DNA from 2 places in the Vampirovibrio chlorellavorus genome. Region 2 is predicted to be linked to the other one. Evidence: riboswitches for the same ligand, from Rfam matches in the RefSeq annotation. Region 2 holds a riboswitch; the other holds the start of a gene.
The links. Region 2 has a riboswitch for thiamine pyrophosphate ahead of thiC (phosphomethylpyrimidine synthase ThiC). Riboswitches for the same ligand answer to the same signal wherever they lie in the genome.
Positions count from the first base shown of each region.

Region 1: linked by a shared signal. The riboswitch ahead of DF283_RS00185 (hypothetical protein) and the one ahead of thiC (phosphomethylpyrimidine synthase ThiC) in region 2 are both predicted to bind thiamine pyrophosphate.

Region 1 is NZ_QFWH01000001.1:40,270-48,093, reverse strand. Features, by position in the region: gene DF283_RS00200 (hypothetical protein) at 1-87, shown strand, start outside; gene DF283_RS00195 (ATP-binding protein) at 121-810, shown strand; gene DF283_RS00190 (sodium:solute symporter family protein) at 838-2,316, shown strand; gene DF283_RS00185 (hypothetical protein) at 2,332-3,306, opposite strand; TPP riboswitch at 3,295-3,405, opposite strand; gene hemE (uroporphyrinogen decarboxylase) at 3,634-4,689, shown strand; gene hemN (oxygen-independent coproporphyrinogen III oxidase) at 4,719-6,116, shown strand; gene hemH (ferrochelatase) at 6,149-7,201, shown strand; gene hemG (protoporphyrinogen oxidase) at 7,203-7,824, shown strand, end outside.
Region 2 is NZ_QFWH01000003.1:262,926-270,749, reverse strand. Features, by position in the region: gene DF283_RS05770 (GntR family transcriptional regulator) at 272-1,573, shown strand; gene DF283_RS05765 (glutamate-5-semialdehyde dehydrogenase) at 1,679-2,983, opposite strand; gene proB (glutamate 5-kinase) at 2,996-4,192, opposite strand; TPP riboswitch at 4,495-4,608, shown strand; gene thiC (phosphomethylpyrimidine synthase ThiC) at 4,798-6,627, shown strand; gene DF283_RS05750 (FAD-dependent oxidoreductase) at 6,624-7,763, shown strand.

The DNA of each region.
Region 1 (7,824 bases), on a different contig from region 2:
GAAAGCAAGGTCAAGGTTCTGGAAAATAAAGTGGAAACACTGGAAAAAGCCCTGACTGCGGCCATTAAAAGCCAGCAATCCCCATAATATTTTGACGAGGACAAGGTTTCACCTGAATCCATGAAAGCCATTATCGAAGTGACCGGGCAGCCCGGCTCCGGCAAAACCAGCGTGGTTATCAGCCTGGGAGAAGAGTTGACACCCGCCTCCGTACTGTATATCGATGCCTCCCCGGATCGGCAACTGACCGAGGCGTTGGCCCCCACCTTGCCGGAACTGACCCTGGGCCGACTGGTTTCCGAGCATTCAGCGGCGGCCCCCAGCCGGGAAGCCGTGGACTGGGTCTTTCAGGACCTCACCGTTTCCGTAGGGGAGGAGCAGGAACTGCTAACGGTGGGTGAATTGCCCCTGACACTCAGTGAAATTCAATTGCAAAAACTGCAATACGGCCTAACCCGGCTGATTGAAAATTACGATTACGTGATTCTGGATGGACATCATCCGGTTTTGCACGGGCTCCTGCCGGAAGAAACCCTGCAATTGCTGGACATCGTCATCCCTCGGGATTTTTCAGGTTGGCGCCTGACCAATGGACGAGCCTTTGTGCGAACCCCGGCCCTGATTCTCAACCAGTACGGCAATCAGGATCTGCCCGCCTCGCTGGAAGAGGCTTTGCAGGCCCAGCAGATTCAACTGATTGGCAAGCTGCCCCACTACCCCTCTGAGGAAGAGCGGGCCCGTCAGTTTTCCACCGCCTTTGGAGATTGCCTGCTCAGGCTGAATATTCCCCTGCACCCGCACGCACACTAAGCCACCCGGATCGGTTTTTAATCCCCCATGAACGTATCCCCCGTTTTTTTACTTGGCTACTTTGTGGTCATTCTGCTGATCGCCCGGTTTTTTTCCCGGCGGGTGGAAACGCTGAAGGACTTTTTTCTGGCCGGACGCCAAATGGGCGCCTTTCCGGTGGCCCTGACCCTCGCGGCCTCCTGGTTCGGGGCTTCCTCCACCATGGGCTCTATTAATGCCTTTCATCATCAGGGCCTCAGTGGGGCCTGGCAGTTGGTGTTGCCCTCTGTACTATCCTTTGTGGCCATTACCCTGTTTATGGCCAAGCCCGTGGCCAGGCAGTCATACCTGTCCCAACCGGAAGCGGTGGCCGCATACTACGGCAAACCGGGGCGCTTCCTGCTGGCCTGCATTATTTTGGCCGCCACCACCACCCTGATTGGCTCCCAGATGGTGGCCGCCGGACAACTGTTTCACAGCGTGTTCGGGCTGGATTTGGTGTGGGCCACCGTTCTCAGCACCCTTGCCGTGGTTAGTTACGCCATGTGGGGCGGGTATTTCACGGTGGTCATTACCGATATCGCCCAAATGGTGTTTATTGTGCTGGGTTTCCTCATTTTGCTGGTGTTTACGGCCACCACGGCCCTCCCCGATGCGGCTGCCTGGCAGCATTTTTTGAGCCATCAGCCGCCCCACTTCTGGGATGTTACCCACGGCTGGCAGCAAAATATTTTTTTGGTGATTACCTTTGTGCTGGCCTGGTGCATTGCCCCGGAAATGTGGCAGCGCATGTCCTCCACCAAAAACCCGGAGCTGGCCTTTAAAGCCGGATGGCAAGCCTTGTGCGTGATGGTGCTGTTGTTTTCCATCATCGTGATCATCGGCCTGCTGAGTACCCGGATCATCGACCAAAGCGACGCGGTACTCATTGATCTGGCCTTGAAAATCCCGGTGCCGTTTTTCAGCGCTTTGGTCTTACTGGGCTTTTTATCGGCGGTCACCTCCACCATGGACTCCTCGCTGAACGTGGGTAGCCTGACCCTCACCCGGGACATTTATCAGGGCTTCCTGCGTCCCCAAGCCAGCAACCAAGAGCTAATTCGGGTCAGTCGTATCGCCACGGTGTTGATGGTGCTTCCGGCCATGGCTCTGGCGCTGGCGTTCAAGGATCTCATCCACATTTTGTGGATTTCCGCCGATATTTACGCCTCCGGCATGTTTGTGCCGGTGGTGGGCATGTTGTACCTGAAGAATCCGCCCAAGTGGAGCGGGGTATTGGCCATGGGCTTTGGCATCAGCGCCGTCATCCTCAGCGCCCTGACCCAAAACGGTATCCTGCCCAATGTGCTGGGGCTGCCCGGCTGGCCGTATTCCACCCTCATTGGCATTGGCCTCAGCGGGTTGGGCTTTGCTCTGGGCTATGCCTGGCAGCCCGGTCGTCTCAATCTGCCCGAACGGCAGGACTCCCAAACGCAGACTGACGACACTGAAAACGCTCCGGTCACGGCCTTGGCGGACTTGGGCTAGTTTAGCTGCCTTCACTCACAGGCCACTGGCAGGCCACGGGGATGGGGGTTGACGAAACGCGGGCGCATAGGACTGCACCGGGGGAAGTCGGTGGGGAGAGGCTCCGTTGCCTAGTCGCCCCTGCGCAAAGTAAAGCGCCGCAGACGCAGACGAAGAAGGCAAAGCCCCCATCAACGGTTGAGGGATAGGGTAAGAAACGGACATTAAACGTTGAGCTATCATTGCATCTTGTGCTTCCGGTGCTTCCGGCTTGTTTTTTCGATTCAGGGCACGGTTCACGCCCCACAGCGCCCCGGTCAGCAGGGCCAAATACCCGGACAGGGCCGCCGTGGACACCAGCGCAGTCTTTTTCAGATTTGGCTGGCCGCCGGGCAGTAAGTGCTGATCCACCTTGTTTTGCAGCCAGCGAATGGCCGTGTTGCTGGATCTGGCCCCGGCCAGTTCAGCGGCCTGTTCCTTTAAGGTGCCTTCCAGCAGATTGAGTCCTTTTTGCAGGCTTTGGGGGTTGGGGCAAGCCGCCTTCAGGATGGCGCGGGCCTTTTGCTCGGAAATGTTTTGCTCCAGCCCTTTTTCCTGCTTCAGGAATTTACAAATCAGCTCGGTACTGACATAAGGGCGCACAAAGGCAAAGCCGATAAAGCTCATGGCCACCCCGCCCACGATCATGGCCACTTGCTTGCTGGATTCATCCAGTGTGCGTCCATTGTTATCGAAAACCCGGTTCAAGGCCTCCTTGGTCAGCTCCCCGCCGCCAAAATAACTGAGCAGGCCAATGGTGCCGCTGATAAACTGGCGCACCACCTCGTTGACCTGCTGGTTATACTTCACCAAGGGCAATTTGCTAGAGCCGCCCATTTTCCAAAACACCACCAGCGGGGTGATCACGTTGGTGACCACCGGGGCCAAGCCATTCAGCCAGTACACAAACCGGGCCTGAGCCGGTGAAAGCTCCGACTGTTTTGGGACATGAGACAAAACAGGTGATGACATGGCGTTTCCTTCGCTGGCATTATCCAGAGCAGGTTCAAGGGTTTCACCGACCAGACGGTGCTCTCAGCCAGCTTGACGCCAGCACCCCGATATCTTTAACCATCAACTTACTACAAGCCTCTTATGATCTCAAGCCTGCAAAATGTCGGGCCTTTCATTTTCGGACCTCTCTCATTTCCGGGTTGATGCCTGAAGCGGGGCCTTGTTTTTGATTCCGGCAAGTTTGGAGTATGATAGCAGGTGTAGCACATGCCTCATCTGCCATTGCCTCCTCCAATTGTCCCCTGATCCGATGCCCACAGGCCAACCCCAAAAAGGAAATGCCCCGTGACTTCCCCAAACCCCACTCCCCGCTTGATCAAAGCCTGCCGTAAAGAAACGCTGGACCGCCCCCCAGTCTGGCTGATGCGCCAGGCCGGACGCTATATGCCTGAATACCGGGCCGTGCGGGAAAAACTGAGCTTTCTGGAACTCTGCAAAACGCCGGATGCGGCGGTGGAAGTGACCATGCAGCCCATCAACGCCTTTGGTATGGATGCGGCCATCATTTTCTCTGATATTTTAATTCCCCCGGAAGCCATGGGCATGGAAGTGGTCTTTGGCGATGGCGGCCCCCAGTTCCCCAACCCCTTGCGCAGCGCCGCCGATGTGGATCGCCTGATTATTCCTGATCCGGTGGAAAAAACCGGCTTTGTCATGGAAATTATTCGGCGCATGCGACAAGAACTGGCCAGCCATCCCGATAAGGCCCTGGTGGGCTTTGCCGGTTCTCCCTGGACGCTGGCCACTTACATGATTGAGGGCGGCGGCAGCAAGCACTTCGCTAAAATCAAAGGCATGATGTACGAATCGCCGGATGTACTGCACCGGTTGCTGGGCAAACTGGCCGAAACGGTCACCTTGTACCTGAACGCCCAGATTGAGGCGGGCGCCCAGGCCGTGCAACTGTTTGACACCTGGGGCGGCATTCTGAACGAAGCCGATTACCGGCGCTTTATTCTGCCCTACCATCAGCAGATTATCCGCAACTTAAAGCGGGATGAGACGCCGGTCATTTTATACGTCAACAACAGCCGGGGCATTTTGCCGCTGATGGCCGAAGCCGATCCCGATGTGATCAGCATTGACCCGCTGACGTCCATCAGTCAGGCCCGACAGATTGTGGGCTCCCGGTTCGCCCTGCAAGGCAATCTGGATCCCATCGCCTTGTTCAGCAGTCCGGAGGTCTTGAAGCCACTGGTGCAATCCCTGATCGCCGAAGGCGGCAACCAGGGCTACATCTTTAATTTGGGTCACGGCATTTTGCCGCCCACCCCGGTGGACAATGTGCGCTTGCTGGTGGATCTGGTGAAAGAAAGCGCCCTGACACCCGCTCACTCTTAAACTAAAAGACGAAACGCAAGGATCTCCGCATGCAAAGCATGGCATCCAAGGCACTGTTGCAGAAATACAACACCTCCGGCCCCCGATACACCAGCTATCCGACGGCCCCGGTGTGGCAGGACAGCTATAATGCCGTCGCCCACGAAAAAACCATTCGGGACACCAACCAGCCGCCCGGTAGCAATCCGCATCCGTTGTCCTTATATGTGCATTTGCCCTTTTGCGAAAGCCGCTGCCTGTTTTGCGGCTGCAATGTGGTCATCACCCAACAGCGGGATCAGGCTGAAAAATATCTGGGTTACCTGTTTAAGGAAATGGAAACCATTGCCAACTGGATGGATCGCAGCCGCCCAGTGGTGCAGTTCCACTGGGGCGGCGGTACACCCACCTATTTGTCTGAAGAACAAATGGCCCGCCTGTTTAAATTCCAGACTGAACTGTTCCAGTTGGCTCCCGGCGCTGAAGTGGCCATTGAGGTGGACCCTCGGGTCACCACCCCGGTGCAGCTTGAATTACTCAAGGAATTGGGCTTTAACCGCATCAGTCTGGGGGTGCAGGATTTTAACTCGCAGGTGCAGGAGGCCATCCATCGAATCCAGCCACTGGATATGACCGCAGCCACCACCGAGCATTGCCGACAACTGGGCTTTGAAGGGCTGAATTTTGATTTAATCTACGGGTTGCCCCATCAATCGGTGGAAAGTTTTGAAAAAACCGTGCGAGAGGTGATTCAACTCAGCCCGGATCGCATTGCCCTTTATAGTTACGCCCATGTGCCGTGGCTCAGCCCCCACCAGAACCAAATCCCGGAAGCGGCCCTGCCGGAAAGCGAAACCAAGTTCAATATTCTGCAAACCGCCCAGCAACTGCTGACGGAAGCCGGTTACCTCTACATCGGTATGGATCACTTTGCCAAACCCACCGATGAACTGAGTCTGGCCCTGCAAAATGGCAACCTGCACCGCAACTTTATGGGCTACACGGTGCAGCACGGCAACCTGCCCAGCGATTTATACGGCTTCGGGGTCAGCGCCATCAGCGGGTTGCAAGGCCAATTCGCCCAGAACTGGCGCAAATTGTCCCAATATTACGAGGCCATTGAAGCCGGACGCATCGCCACCATGCGGGGTTATGAACTGAGCGCTGAAGATCGCTTGCGGCAAGCGGTAATCCTGGCCGTTTTGTGTCCCGGAAAAATCAGCTACAGGGACATTCAGCAACGCTTTGGCGTGGATTTTCAATCCCACTTTGCCGATGCCTTCCCCAAGCTGGAGGACATGGCCGCCGATGGTCTGGTGGAACTGACCGAAACCGGCTTGAGCGTGACGCCCTTGGGCCGCCTGTTCAGCCGCAACATCGCCATGCCCTTTGATGCTTATTTGCCCCAACTGAGTGGGGACAAACCGACTTTTTCCAAAACGGTTTGATGGTTCACGTTTGATTGCCAAGGAGCTTCCACATGAGTTCACCGAAAACCGGCATTCTATTTCTCAATCTGGGCGGCCCGGACAGCCTGGAGAACGTCAAACACTTTCTGTTCAACCTGTTCGCCGATCCCGATATTATTAAATTGCCCCTGTCTTTTATTTTTCAAAAGCCACTGGCTTGGCTTATTTCCACCAAGCGGGAAGAACTGGCTCAGGAAAATTACGAGATCATGGGTGGCAGCTCCCCCATTCTGAAATATACTGAAGCGCAGGGAGAGGCCCTCTCGCGGGCGCTGGCGGAAAAAGGCTACCCGGATCTGCCGGTGTACATCGCCATGCGCTACTGGCACCCTTTTACGGAAGAAGCGGTGGATGCCATGGTGAAAGATGGCATTCAGCGGGTGATTGTAGTGCCCCTGTACCCGCATTTCTCCTACACCACCACTGGCAGTAGTCTGAACGAGCTGAAACGAGTTTTGGATCAAAAAAACGTGCGGTTTGAACTGCAAGTGGTGCCGCCGTATCACGATCATCCCCTGTATTTAGAGGCCATGCGGGAGTGCATTGAGGAAGGGCTCAATAGCAACCCGTGGACGTGTCCCAAGGACGAGGTGCAGATTCTATTCAGTGCCCACAGTTTGCCGGTGAAGCACGTGAAGCGCACCAAAGATCCGTATCCCGAGCAGATTTACGCTTGCGCGGAAACCATTGCCACCCGCTTTTTCCCCAATAATCCGTGGGAATTGGCCTACCAGAGTCAGGTGGGTAAAATGCCCTGGCTGGGGCCAGCCACGGAAGGCGTGCTGCCCTATTTTGCCGCCAATCACCGGGACAATATTTTAATGGTGGCCCTCAGCTTTGTGTCCGATCACGTGGAAACGCTGGTAGAGATTGATCACGAGTACATTCCCCTGGCCAACGAGTTGGGGATTGAGCATTGCTACCGGGCCCCCTCGCTCAATACCAACGCCAGCTTTATTCAAGCCCTGTGCGAGTTGACGATTGATCAGCTGGAGAACAAGCCGGGGAATGCCGCTGAGTTTTCCACCTTTCCCGAGCTGATTCAAGCGCAGGCCAGTGGCTAACATGCAATCCGTGGATACCCTGATTATTGGGGCGGGTCTGAGTGGCCTGACGGCTGCGTATCGCCTGCATCAACAAAACCGATCGGTGATGGTGCTGGAAGCGGCCGACCGGGTGGGTGGCTGGATTCAAACCCACCACGAGGGGGGCTACACCTTTGAGGGTGGCCCCAATACCTTCCCCAGCACGGCGCAGGAACTGATGGACTTGTGCCGGGAGTTGGGTCTGGAACCTCAGGCGACCCAGGCATCGGCCAGCAAACGCTACTTGTACCTCAATGGCAAACTGACCGCTTTGCCCCAAAAACCGTGGCAAGTCCTGACCACCCCGGTGCTGTCCCCTTGGGCCAAACTCCGATTGCTGAAAGAGCCGTTTCAGCCGAAATGCCAAGCCGATGACATGAGTGTGGCCGGTTTTCTAACGCACCGGGTGGGGCGAGCGGTGGTGGAGAATCTGGTCGATCCCTTTATTAGCGGCATTTATGCTGGCAATGTGAATACCCTGAGCATGCCCGCCGTGTTCCCCAAGCTGTGGCAGTGGGAGCAGGAGTATGGCAGTATTTTTAAGGGTTTGCGTCATCGTCCTAAAAAAGAGCCCACTCAACCCAAGTCCAAAATGCAACTCA
Region 2 (7,824 bases):
GCTCAATTCATCTCTTTCTATACGGTTTGAAGACACTAAGGATGGTTTTGACCATTGGGTTTACATACGGATCTGATTCTGGGTTCACGAATCAAAGTCACTGCTACAACCCGCTTCGCAAGAGAAACCATATTCTCTAGCAACAAACCAAATCTCGCTGTTTTAATATAAAAAAGAATTGAACTTGGGACATAGTGGACACTTTCACAGGGACAATTTTGGCTTCATCAATTAAAAGTTTTGACACCATTAGGGGAGGACACAGATACTTATGGTCGTATCTAACACCAGCATTCACCCTGTCACCAATCACCCCGGGGCTGTAGACGTCAACCCGGAATCGCCGGAAAACGCACTGGGCATGGGACTGGATGAAGCCATGAGCTACACCGAGCTGGAAAACGTCAGCAAGGCTACCCTGGTGCGTATCGAAGTCAGCCAGCTTCCCCGCGAGATTCCTGATTTTCAGGCCCCCGGCGCCACCAAGGACACCTTGATCGCCGACTGGTTGAAAAACTGGATCGTCTCCTCTTTGCAGGCCAACACCATTACCGAAAATCACCTGTTGCCCAAAAAGGCGGAAATCGCCAATTACCTCGGCGTCAGCGTGGGCACAGTGCAAAACGCCATTCGCTACATAGAAGACGAAGGGCACGTGGAATCCAAGCAACGCATTGGCACTTTGGTGCGCAATGCCGATAAATCCGGCCAGCGCATGCGCAAGCAAACCTCCAAGCGCGATCAGGCCGTGGTGGCCATCAAGCATTTCATCGTGGAAAACGGCTACCAGCCTGGGCAAACCCTGCCGTCCGCCCGGGAAATCGCCAAAACCATCCAGTCAGCCCCCAACACCACCCGGCTGGCCCTGGAATTCCTCTCCGGCATTGGCACCCTGAAAAGTCTGGGCAACCGAGGCAATAAAGCCAACTGGGCCCTGCGGGTTATTCCGGAAATTGAAGCCGAAAATCGCTGCGCCATCGAATCCGAAACCCTCATCGATCAACTGGAACGGGACTTGAAAACGCTGATTGCCGATAAATTTGAAGTCAACGACAAACTGCCCTCTCACCTGGAGTTGTCGGATCTCTTCAAGGTTAGCATCAAAACCGTGCACGACGCCATGCGTCGCCTGGCCGAGCAAGGCATTCTACGTTCCAAACGGGGACGCTACGGCACCTACGTGGTACGTAAGCCGGACGCCGCCAAGCTGGCCCCCATCGATACCAGCATTTTCGTCCCTGCGGAAGAGGTCAGCTTCTACAACTACGAAAAAGTGGAACAGCACCTCAAAACGCTCATCCGCACCACCTACAAAGTGGGCGACAAGCTCCCGGCCATGGGCGTTTTGTCCAAGGATCTGGACGTCAGCAGCAACACCATTCGCAAGGCCCTGCAAAATCTGGCCAAGGAAAAAATGGTCAGCTTCTCTCGGGGACGCTACGGCGGCACTTATGTGACCCGCATTCCCGAAATCCGGGAAGAGGAACCGGGCAAAGCCTTCACCTGGGTCTCCATCAACCCGGATACGGTGAAAACCTACCGGGCCGGAAAAGCCCCGGTGACGCACAACTAGAGAAACTCTCCACTCAAAATTCTAAAAGGGCTCTGTCGTTGGACGGAGCCCTTTTTTGATTTCGCTTGTTCTCAAAATCATTCTTTATTTCTAACAGCGGGCATTTTACAACGGGCGATGCAGGAAGGGTTTGGCCGCTTCGCCTACATAATCGGCCACAATCTGTCCTTGGCCGCGCAGTTTGTACTTATAAATCACCAGCCCTTCCAGACCCACCGGGCCACGGGCATGGGTTTTGGCCGTGCTAATGCCAATTTCGGCCCCCAAGCCAAAGCGAAAACCATCGGCAAAGCGGGTGGAGGCATTGGCAAACACACAGGCGGAGTCGATGCCGTTCAAAAAGCGCTCCAACACATCACTATCTTGAGCCACGATGGCATCCGTATGGTGCGAGCCGTACTGGTTGATATGGGCCATGGCCGCTTCCAGAGTAGGCACCACTTTAACGGCCAGGGTTAAATCCCCGTACTCAGCCCGCCAGTCGGCCTCGGTGGCAGGCTCAATCTTAGGCAAAATGGCCTGTGTGGCAGAACAGCCCTTCAAAGCAATGCCCGCCTGTTTGGCTGCTTGGGCAAATTGCGGCAGGAATTGCTGGGCAATGGCCGCATCCACCAGCAAGGTCTCCAGAGCGTTACAGGCCGCCGGGTACTGGGTTTTGGCATCAATGGCCAAAGCGACAGCCTGCTCGATATTGGCGCTGGCATGTACATACAAATGACAAACCCCATCGGCGTGGCCCAGCACCGGAATTTTGGTGGCGGCCATAATGGATTGCACCAACTGATTGGAACCCCGGGGAATGACCAAATCCACGTACTGCGGATAATTCAGCATTTCCTGCACGGCTTCCCGGCTATCCAGCAGGGTGGCCCAGTGGGCGGGCAAAAAGGGACAGCGGGCGTTCAACTGATCCACCAGTTGCATAAAAGCGGCGTTGGAGCGGCTGGCTTCCCGCCCGCCTTTCAACACCACGGCGTTCCCGCTTTTTAATATCAGGGACAAAATCTGGGGGATGACGTCCGGGCGAGACTCAAAAATAATGCCGATCACCCCCAAAGGGACGGTCAGCTTCTCCAGCACCAAGCCCTCATCCAGCACAGTCTGACTTAAGACCTGTCCCGCCGGATCGGGCAACTGGATCAAATCCCGAAGTCCTTGGGCCAACTGCTTGATTTTCCCGGCATCCAGCTTCAGACGCTGGTACAGGCTGGGGGTCAGGCCGTCCTGCTCGGCTTGGCCGATATCTTTGCGGTTTTCCGTCAGCAAAAAATCGACGTTGGCTTCAATAATGGCCGCAAACTGGGCCAAGGCCTCATTTTTTTGGGCCGTGGGCAGGGTGGACATGGCCAGAAAAGCATCCTTGCTCTGCTTCAGAGACTCTTCCAGGGGGTTCATCGATTGGGTGACCATGCCAGTCGCTCCTTAAACGCCATATTCTTCAAAAATAACCAGATTGTCCCGGTGAATCACTTCTTCGTGCTCACAGGCCTTTCCCATGGCATCAAACCCAAGCCGTATGGCAATTTGATCACTGGGCAAGCCCTTAATGCGCTCAATCTCATCGGAGGAAAAATGCGTGAGCCCTCGGCCCAGCTCTGCCCCGGCCTCATCCTGAATGCGCACCACCTGCTGGGCCAGGAAATCCCCTGCCACAGCCACAATGCCCACCGGCAACAGGCTGGCCTGCTTTTCAACCAAAGCCTTACGGGCTCCCGCATTGACCACAATGGCCCCGTGATAACCAGAAGCCATCCCAATCCAGCGCTTTTTGCCACTGAGATTGGCCTGCGGTAACACCAGCGTGCCATTCTCCGGCGCTTGCGAATCCAGCAAAGGACTGAGCGGCCCGGCTTGCAGGCCTGAGGTAATGAAGGTATGCACCCCACTGAGGGAGGCCATACGGGCTGCTTCCAGCTTGGAGGACATGCCCCCCCGCCCCAGCAGGGACTGCCCGGAAGCGTCAATGCGCTGCATATCGTCCTGAAAATTTTCAATCAGGGCAATGCGCTGGGCCTTGGGGTTGGTCAGCGGATTGTCCGTGTAAATGCCGTCCACGTTGGTCAGAATCACCAGCAAATCGGCGTCCAGCTTACTGGCCACCAGCGCCGACAGCATATCATTATCCCCAAAGCCCTTGGTATAGCTCTCTTCCTGTAACTCCATGGTGGAGGTGGTGTCGTTCTCATTGATGATGGGAATGGCCTTCAGCTTGAGCAGGGTTTCCAGCGTTTGCTGCAAATTAAGATAATGCTTGCGATCGGCGAAATCCATGGCGGTTAGCAGCACTTGCGCCGGGGTTAAGCCGGATTCAGCGAATAAGGCCCGATAGGCGTCCATCAGCAGGCTTTGCCCCACGGCGGCACAGGCTTGCTTTTCGTTCAGGGTCAGGCTGCCAGAGAGCTTTAAGACCATCCGCCCCAGGCCCACCGCCCCGGAGGAAACCAGAATGACCTCCTTGCCCTCGGCAAGCAGCTGGGCACACTGTGCAGTCAACCCAGCCAGACGCTGGGCGGCAAAGCGGCCCTGTTGATCCGCTCCCAGCTCAATGACCACCTGCGTGCCCAGCTTAATGACCACGCGTTTGGCCTGACGCAATTGTTGATAGGGAGTAGCAGACATGTGGAGGAAATCCAATCAAATTCGGTTGATAATGTGCATTAAGCTGACTCTCATTGTATGCCAGCCCCGGCCCTCGGGTAAAGCGGAGTAAAGCAAGCGGCCATCGTCGAATCAGCAACCGATGCCGCTATGAAGCAATCACCTACAGTCGCCTGTAAAATTTTCTCAAAACGGCTACCAGGCTTACCGACCGTTAGGGAACGGCAGGCCAGCAGCTCAATCGCAGGATACCATTTGCCAAGTCATGCAAGTTCTCGTATGATGACCTTAATCGCAAGTTAAATTTGCGAACCGACAATTCATATCATCTATCGGGGTGTTGGCTTTCGGGCCGACTGAGATCATCGCTAATTCGATGAAACCCGCTTAACCTGATCTGGGTAATGCCAGCGGAGGGAAGTAGAATGTTTCATCTTTATAGCTGGCAGCCAAAGCCATCCACGCTTAAAGTGAGTAACGACATAGTGGTGAGTAGCATCTTTTGGCATATGCCCGCTGCTGTTTATCAGCGTCCACTGGCCGGATCTGTTTGCGTGCCTTCCATTTTATTCAAGTTCTATTCAAGGGGTTATTAACCGTTCAAACAGGAAAGAGAGAGAAACATCATGAGTTTAACCACACCCGTCACCCATCCAAATCCCTTGCCCACGGGCAGCCAAGCGGGCGTCACCACCGCCCCCTTCCCCAACTCCCAAAAGAAATATCTGGCAGGACAAATTCACCCGGACATTCGGGTGCCTTACCGGGAAGTGAGCCTGTCCCCTTCCAAGGTGTTCAATAGCGATCAGCTGAGTGAAAATCCGCCGGTGGCCCTGTACGATACCTCCGGCCCATACACTGACCCGGATGTGGCCATTGACGTCAGCCGGGGGCTGGCTCCCATTCGCACCCACTGGATTGAAAAACGTAACGATACGGAACTGACCGAACGCCAAATTCTAAATTACGGGGGTAAAAGCCTGCTGAGCGTACCCAGCTTGCAACGACAACCGCGTCGGGCCAAAAGCGGCCACAACGTCAGCCAGATGCACTATGCCCGCCAAGGGATTATTACCCCGGAAATGGAATTTGTGGCCTTGCGAGAAAACTTGCGGAATCAGGCCCTTAAAGAAGGCCTCCCAAAAGAAGGACTCATCGAGCTGGAGCGCAAAAGCCGCCTGAAAGGGAATCCGCTGGGGGCCCAAATTCCCGAGGAGATTACCCCGGAATTCGTACGGCAGGAAATCGCCCGAGGACGGGCCATCATTCCGGCCAACATCAATCACCCGGAGTTGGAACCCACCATTATTGGTCGCAATTTTCTGGTGAAGATCAACGCCAATATCGGCAACTCGGCGGTGTCCTCCTCCATTGAGGAAGAGGTGGAAAAGCTGGTGTGGTCCATCCGGTGGGGGGCGGACACGGTCATGGATCTGTCCACCGGAACCAACATCCACGCCACCCGCGATTATATTTTGCGCAACGCCCCGGTGCCCATCGGCACAGTGCCCATTTATCAGGCCCTGGAAAAAGTGGAGGGCAAGGCCGAGGAGCTGACCTGGGACATCTTCCGGGATACCCTGATTGAGCAGGCCGAGCAAGGGGTGGATTACTTCACCATTCACGCAGGCGTGCTGCTGAAGTACGTGCCACTGACGGCCAACCGCATGACCGGAATCGTCTCCCGAGGCGGCTCCATTATGGCAAAATGGTGTCTGGCCCATCACCAAGAGAATTTCCTCTACACCCACTTTGAAGACATTTGCGAGATTATGAAAGCCTACGATGTCAGCTTCTCGCTGGGGGATGGCTTACGTCCGGGATCGATTGCCGATGCCAACGACGCCGCCCAATTCGGGGAGCTGGAAACCTTGGGCGAACTGACTCAACTGGCCTGGAAGCACGATGTGCAGACCATGATTGAAGGCCCCGGACACGTGCCCATGCACATGATTCAGGAGAATATGGAAAAGCAACTGAAGCACTGTGATGAAGCGCCCTTCTATACATTGGGGCCACTGACCACGGATGTGGCGCCCGGTTACGATCACATTACTAGCGGCATTGGGGCGGCCATGATCGGTTGGTTTGGCACGGCCATGTTGTGCTACGTGACCCCCAAGGAGCATTTGGGCCTACCCAACCGGGAGGACGTCAAAACGGGCGTGATCACCTATAAAATTGCCGCCCACGCCGCCGACTTGGCCAAAGGACACCCGGCAGCCCGTTACCGGGATGATGCCCTGTCCAAGGCCCGCTTTGAATTCCGGTGGGAAGATCAATTTAACCTCTCGCTGGACCCGGAAACAGCCCGGGCCTTCCACGATGAGACCCTACCCGCTGATGGGGCCAAAGAGGCTCAGTTTTGTTCTATGTGCGGCCCCAAGTTCTGCTCCATGAGCATTACTCAGGACGTTCGGGAACTGGCCGAAAAAACAGGTGATCTCAAAGCATGAGTCAGACTGTTGGTATCGTGGGCACCGGCTTATTGGGCAGATTGCTGGCCCTTACTCTTCGCCAGCGGGGTTGGCAAGTCTCTCTGTTTGATAAAGACGGCCCCACGGTGCCCCACAGTTGTGGCTATGCGGGGGCAGGCATGCTGTCCCCCATTTCAGAGCTGGAGTCGGCGGAGCCCCTGATCGCCCGGCTGGGCTTTGACTCTCTGCCACTGTGGCGGCAGCTGATTGATAGCCTGAACTTGTCGGTCTATTTCCAGACCGAGGGCACCCTGATTGTGGCCCACCATCTGGATAGTGCCGACCTTCATCACTTTCGGCACATGCTGCAAGGGAAACTCCGGCAATGCCAGAACGGGGAAGTTCCGGCGACCGTGGCCAGCGCCATTGACTGGCAGCTCTCTTCCGGCCCATTGGCCCAACTGGAGCCGGAGCTGAGCGGGCGCTTTCACAGCGGTATTTTCATCCCGGAAGAAGGGCAGCTGGACAATCGCCAATTGCTGATCGCCCTGGAGAACGCATTGAATCAGGCCGAAATCCAGTGCCACTGGTACACCCCGGTGCAAGCGCTTCAAGGGGGACAGCTTGAAACACCAAGCGGGCATTGGCGCTTTGATTGGGTCATCGATTGCCGAGGGCTGGGGGCCAAACCAGACTGGAAAAACGTGCGCGGTGTGCGGGGGGAAATCGTGCGGGTGTACGCCCCGGAAGTGAATTTGCGTCGCCCGGTGCGGCTGATGCACCCCCGCTACCCGCTCTATATCGCCCCTCGGGAGAACCACCACTACGTCATCGGGGCCACCTCCATCGAGAGCGAGGACAGCAAACCCATGACCGTGCAATCGGCCATGGAGCTGTTGTCCGCCGCCTTTGCCGTGCATGAGGGCTTTGCTGAAGCGTCCATTCTGGACAGCCTGGCCAACTGCCGACCGGCTTTGCCCGATCACCTGCCCCAACTCCAGCTCCGCCCGGGCTTGCTGCGGATCAACGGCCTGTACCGGCATGGCTTTCTCATTGCCCCGCAGGTGGTGCAACTGGCTTGTGAGCTGCTCAGCGGGCAGCCCATCCCCGAGCATTACCAAGCGATCATTCAAGCCAGCACGGCATCAGGTCAAGCGATGCCCGTTTGCCCATGAAGCCATTGGGCGGATGAGATTCTGAAACCACACACCATAGCGTTCAATACCCCAATAACCT